One region of the Oxalobacter vibrioformis genome, then DNA from elsewhere that is predicted to be linked to it. Evidence: predicted binding sites of a transcription regulator. Region 1 holds the regulator's gene; the other holds the start of a gene.
What was found. The regulator FliA, encoded in region 1, starts transcription of late flagellar genes. The targets are predictions, from matches to a motif close to CTAAAGTTTNNNNNNNNNNNGCCGNTA.
Positions count from the first base shown of each region.

Region 2: NB640_RS01760 (YjfB family protein) is a predicted target of FliA. The motif match lies at 1,541-1,567, and genes of this name have one in related genera.

Region 1 is NZ_CP098242.1:1,976,346-1,979,554, forward strand. It holds gene flhF (flagellar biosynthesis protein FlhF) at 1-554, shown strand, start outside; gene NB640_RS09740 (MinD/ParA family ATP-binding protein) at 547-1,377, shown strand; gene NB640_RS09745 (RNA polymerase sigma factor FliA) at 1,381-2,112, shown strand; gene NB640_RS09750 (flagellar motor protein) at 2,094-2,852, shown strand; gene motD (flagellar motor protein MotD) at 2,903-3,209, shown strand, end outside.
Region 2 is NZ_CP098242.1:328,848-332,056, reverse strand. It holds gene NB640_RS01765 (alpha-hydroxy-acid oxidizing protein) at 68-1,252, shown strand; gene NB640_RS01760 (YjfB family protein) at 1,318-1,506, opposite strand; tRNA gene NB640_RS01755 (tRNA-Arg) at 1,750-1,826, shown strand; gene NB640_RS01750 (YajD family HNH nuclease) at 1,845-2,243, opposite strand; gene NB640_RS13000 (4Fe-4S dicluster domain-containing protein) at 2,801-3,190, shown strand; gene NB640_RS12995 (Lar family restriction alleviation protein) at 3,100-3,209, opposite strand, start outside.

The DNA of each region.
Region 1 (3,209 bases):
TTGAACAATTACGCATTTATGGAAAAATCCTGGGCGTGATGGTGCATTCTGTCAAGGATCAGGCTGATTTGCGCATTGCGCTCGATGAGCTGAAAAACAAGCACACGGTCTTAATCGATACGGTTGGCATGAGCCAGCGCGACAGGATGGTGGCAGACCAGATTGCCATGTTGTCCAATACGGGCAAGGATGTGAAACGGCTGCTTTGCCTTTCAGCCACATCAACAGGGGAAACCTTGAATGAAGTGGTCAGTGCCTACAAGGGCAATGGCTTGGCCGGGTGCATTATGACCAAGATGGATGAGGCAGCAACGATTGGTAACTTGCTGGATGTCATCATCCGCCAGAAGCTGGCGCTTTATTATGTGGCCAATGGTCAGCGTGTGCCTGAAGATCTGGAAGTGGCGGATTCACATGCACTGATCAGACATGCTTTCAGCCTGAAGAAGCAGACCAAAGCCTATACTTTTGACGATGACGAGTTGCCGATGGTGGTTGCCCATTCGATTCAGACAATGAAGCCTGCACGTACCCGGGAGGCCGGACGTGGATAATTTTCAGTTTGACCAGGCCGAGGGATTAAGGCGTCTTCTGGGCGAGCCCCGGCAGCGCATCTATACGTTTTTGTCGACGCTGCCGCACAGAAACAAGAATCATGTCCTTTTCAATCTGGCAGCCTCCCTGTCCCGTTCCGGCAGTGCGGTGATGCTTCTGGATGCGACCTGTTCGCGTGAAGGGGTAGGCTTTTATCAGCCGCAGGAATATGCCAGTGCCACGCTGGCCCAGGTTGCGCGCAATGAATATGCCGTGGATGATGCGTTTTACCATGTGCCACAGGGTTTTGATGTGGTTCGCATGGCGGACTCCGCTGGTGAAATCGGGAAAAAGCGCTCTTTCCGCAACTGGCTGGACCTGTCTTTTGAGTCAGCGGCTGTTGACGCGGATGTGGTGCTGATTGACTCGCTTCTGGATAAGGAAAACGGGTTTTCCCTGACGGCGATGGAAAGCAGTTCGTTGATTTTACTCATAGAGGATACGGAAAGATCAATCAAGGACGCCTATATGCTGATCAAGCGTATGGCTGGTCATTTTGGACGCATGCCGTTTGGTGTGCTAGTATCAGGAAGTGGAGAAAACCGCTCGCAGGCAGTTTTCCGCAATATGGCACAGACAGCCGCACATTACCTGGGTGTTCAGCTGTATTCCATGGGTTATGTGCCGAAGGATGATCACATGGCACGGGCAGCCAGCCTGGGCCGTTCTGTTGTTGATGCTTTCCCGATGGCGCTGTCGTCATTTGCATTCAGACGCATTGCGGGTGCGTTTTCTGATATTGGACCTTCTCAACAGAATGTGTATGAAATGGCTGGTGCATGACGCATGTACAACATACAGGGTAAATCTGACAGAAACGAACTTCTGATTCAGCATGCGCCCCTGGTAAAAAAGCTGGCGCATATGATGAGGGCGAGACTGCCTCCCAGTGTGGAGGTGGATGACCTTATTCAGTCAGGCATGATTGGTCTTTTGGATGCTGCCAGCCGTTATGAGGAGGTGCATGGCGCCCAGTTCGAGACCTACGCGATGCAGCGCATCCGCGGCGCCATGCTCGATGAACTTCGCAGCAATGACTGGATGCCGCGCGGCATGCGCCAGAACATGCGCAAGGTCGAAGATGCCATCCGTACCCTGCAACAGCGCCTGGGCCGCTCGCCCAATGAGTCGGAGGTGGCCAAGCAGCTGAACCTTTCCGTCAAGGCATACCAGGATCTGCTCTTTGATGGTGCAGGTCACCAGCTGGTTTATTACGAAGATTTCTTTGATTCGGAGTCAAGTGAGCACTTCCTTGACCGGCACGCGACTGACGTGGCAGAAGACCCGCTACAGATGCTCATGGACAGTGGTTTCAGACACGCGGTAATTGATGCGATTGATGCACTGCCTGAGCGGGAAAAGCTGTTGATGGGCCTGTATTATGAGCAGGAAATGAATCTCAAGGAGATCGGGGCAATCATGGGCGTCACGGAATCGCGTGTCAGCCAGTTGCACAGTCAGGCAATTGCACGCATGCGTGTCAGGTTAAAGGAGCTTATGTGGACTGGGGAAGCATAGTCGGTATTATCCTCGGTGTTGGCGGCATTGTTGCCGGTCAGGTCATCGAAGGCGGTCATATCACTTCGCTTTTGCAGCCGGCTGCATTTGTGATTGTTTTTGTCGGCACGCTCGGTGCGGTTGTTTTGCAGTCGGGTTTTCCTGTTTTCTGGCGCGGTGTGAAGCTGGTCAGGATCGTTTTTTTTCCGCCCGAAGATGATTACCCACAGATGCAGACAGATATCGGACGCTGGAGCCTGATCGCCTGGCGTGATGGGACACTGGCACTGGAAGGCCAGATCAACCAGGCAAAACATCCTTTTGTCCGTGCAGGGCTTCGTTATGTGGTCGATAATGTGGACCCGATGAAGCTGAGAAATCTTCTGGAAGCTGAAATCCAGGTTTACGAAGAAAACGAAAAGCTGCCTATCCGTATCTGGGAAGCGGCTGGCGGCTACGCACCGACGATTGGTATTTTGGGTGCGGTGCTGGGGCTGATCCATGTGATGGAGAATCTTTCCGACCCGGGACGTCTGGGGAGCGGTATTGCCGTGGCATTTGTTGCCACGATTTACGGTGTGGGTCTTGCCAACCTGGTCTTCCTCCCGATCAGTAACCGCTTAAAGGCATGGCTTAATCGTGAGGTGACCAAGCGTGAAATGCTGCTGGAAGCCTTTTTCGGCATGCTGATGGGCGAGCATCCCCGCATGGTTTCCGAGCGGATGGCGATTTTTCTGCCCAAACGGGAAGGAAAAAAATAGATCAGGCTTTTTGACCGGCCTGTCTGAAGCAACATTGTCAGGAAATGCGCATGGCAAGAAAAAAACGCGAAGAGGAAAGTGACAATCATGAAAGGTGGCTGGTCTCCTACGCCGACTTTATTACCCTGCTTTTTGCGTTTTTTGTGGTGATGTATGCCATCTCTTCTGTCAATGAAAACAAGTATCGTGAATTGACCCAGTCTATTGGCTCGGCTTTTGGCGTCAAGGTTGTGCCAACGGTTATTAACGAGAATCCGCCTGTCTCCATTGTGCCTCCCGCTATTACCCGTCCTTTGCGGAAAAAGGCCACAACCAATACGGAAATCAGAAAAGAGCGCGAAAAGATGACCGGGATCG
Region 2 (3,209 bases), 960 kb from region 1:
TGAGCTTGCCTATAATCAATTTTTTTGATTCAACCGGACTTAGAATGGAGAACAAAGGAGGGGGTAAATGATGAAAAAACATATTCAGGCAGTTGCAGTTGTCTCAGCAATCATTTTTTCTCAGGCAGCCATGGCACAGGGGACTAAAAATGCCCCGGTCATCAGTGATGCTGAAGGACCGATCAAAATCATCAATCTTTATGATCTTGAAAAGGAGGCGTCAACGAAAGTAGCGAAGGGCGCTTTTGGCTATGTCGAGGGAGGCGCAGAGGATGAAGTCACCATGCGAAGCAATTCGACCGCATTCGACAAGAAAAAAATCCTGCCCAATGGTCTGGCAGGCATAGATGGCGTCAATTTAAAGACCACTTTTTTAGGTGTTGAATTAGCCAGTCCGATCATTATCGCGCCAATGGCCGCCCATGGGCTGGTCCATAAAGAAGCAGACAGGGCAACCATCAGGGGAACTCAAAAAGCAGGAACCCTCATGGCGGTAAGTACTTATTCCAGCGTGCCGATTGATGATATTGCAAAAAGCGCGCCGGGTGCCCCGTTTGTCTTCCAGCTCTATATGAGCAAAGACAATGCGTACAATGAATATATTGTCAAAAAAGCGAAGGCTGCCGGTGCAAAGGCCATCATTATAACGATTGATGCCGGTACCGCTGGTAACCGGGAGGCAGATGCAAGAAATAATTACAACTACAGTGTGGCTACCCCGAACGTGAGCGAGTTTTACAAAGGGAAAAACATCACGCAAAGCCAGGCTCGGGCGTTGAGGAAAATAAGTTTTTCCGGTGAAGATATCAAATTCATCAAACGCGTGAGTGGGTTGCCGGTACTGGTCAAAGGGGTACTGTCGCCGCAAGCGGCTGAAACGGCGATTGCGGCAGGTGCTGACGGGATCTGGATATCCAATCATGGCGGAAGACAGCTGGACGGTGCGCCTGCCACTTTCGATATGCTTCCCATTATTGCCAAAACGGTCAATAAGCGGGTTCCCATTATTTTTGACAGTGGTGTGAGAAGAGGTACTCATGTATTCAAGGCACTGGCCAGTGGTGCGGATATTGTTGCAATTGGAAGGCCTGCCCTGTATGGACTGATCCTGGGGGGCTCGGAGGGTGTCAATGACGTTTTTCAGCAATTGAACAAGGAATTGACCACCACGATGATTCTGGCTGGAACAAAAGATATTGAAGCGGTCAAACAGAACAAATTGTTTGATCCGGAAAAACAGGAAGCAAGATAAAGGGGCGCATGTAAAAAGGGTCAGCGGATAAAGCTGACCCTTTTGTTTTTCCTGCTCATGCCTGATCAGGCGGTTGTATTGACATTACGCCCGATATTCGGATTCGCCGGAAGCGACGGTACTGCCTCAAGCAGAAGCGCAACGCTCATTTCCTGCAGATCCATTGATTTTTTCAGCATGGCAACTTCAACAGCGACTGCTGTTTTTTCATTTGCCATTTGGGTGGACCAACTGGCGATACTGGATACATCCATGATTTTTCCTCAGGTTTTACTCCATACGTATTTATTACGGCAGAAAAGAAAAATACTTTAAGCCAGCCTTATGAAAGATTTACTGCTGATGTTGCTTTCAAGCGGAATTGGGAGAGTGCATCAGGGGGCAGAAGATAAGTCGGGAGGCTAAACAACAGGTAAATATGGTATGATTTCGGCTGCTTTTGCTTGTGCGATCCAGTCCATTCAGGATTTTCGGGATGTCGCGCAATATCACATGCACTGCCCTTAGCTCAGCTGGATAGAGCAACGGCCTTCTAAGCCGTAGGTCACACGTTCGAATCGTGTAGGGCAGGCCAGCCTTTCAATGATTCGGGTTATTTCTCCTGCTGCTTCTTCAGGAGCGATTCAAGTGCGGCAAAAGGGTTGTGTGTCGCCGCTTGCGCAGGCGTTTTGCCTTGTTGTGATGCACTATGCCGATCAGCTTCAAGATAGCGCGAATGCTCATTGTCATGACAGTACAGACACAACAGTTCCCAGTTACTGCCATCGGGAGGATTGTTGTCGTGATTGTGGTCGCGATGATGAACTGTCAATTGTTGCAGATTGCTGTGAGTAAATTCACGCGCGCAACGGCCGCAAATCCATGGATAGATCTGAAGGGCGCGCTCACGATAACCTTGTGCGCGTAATTTTGCCCCTTTATTTGCGCCGGCAACCAGTTGATCCAGCTTTGCAGTATTTCGTTTCTTTATCGCCAAAATAAAAGCCTCCAATTGAAATTTGCCAGGAAAGCTTTCTTAAAACCCAAAGATGAATACGATGTTCAGGCCAAAATCCAGAGCCCGGGAAACGACCTCCATATGAGGAAAGCAGCTGAATTTAACTATACATCGCCAGATAAAGCCGATCAATAACGTGATAATTTTATTTTAAAAATAAAACGCTTGGGTTTTACTGAATTCAGTGCGAGTGCTTTTTACATGCTGCCAAGCCGCAGGTCAGAGGGGCGAATCCTCTGTTGCAGGCCAATCGTTTTCATCACCGCTTTTAATGAAATTACTGAAACGCACGTTTTCATTTTCCAGCTGGGCCTGCCTGTTTTTCTCTCTTGCCGGGCAACCCGTTTTTTAAGAAGCGAAAAAGCTGAATTCGCTGAAATAATGTCCATTTAACTCTGGATGCGTGGGGAAACCGTGAATTAAATGTGGTAAAGCAGGAATAAATCATGGTGCTCTTCTATCTTGATAAAAGTTGATTAAAGGCAACCAAATATCAAGCGGCCAAGCACCAGTACCGGATATTTCTAATGAGAAAAATTATCAGATAAAATCTGGAAAATTGTGTCGGCTGTAATCGTTGTGTCAGAGAATGTCCGATCGAGACGGCCAATCTGACATATCAGGATGCACAAGGCAATATCAAGATTGATGTTGATGATGCCCAGTGTATTGCCTGTGGAAGATGCATCCAGGTATGTAGACATGGTGCCCGGTCTTATGAAGATGATCTGGAACGTTTTTTCGATGATCTTGACCGTGGTGTTCCGCTTTCTCTTATTACCGCGCCTTCACAAATGCCGTGCCGGAAGAAATCCACATCTCCGCCTGACAGACGAAACCATACAGGGCATCAGCTTGTGCCTGGTGTCCTGTTCCACGCCAATATCGCTTCTGAAACGTCCGGATACAGCCGTGAGCGCGCATGGCAATCCATACACTGAATAAACGCCGGGGATAGCT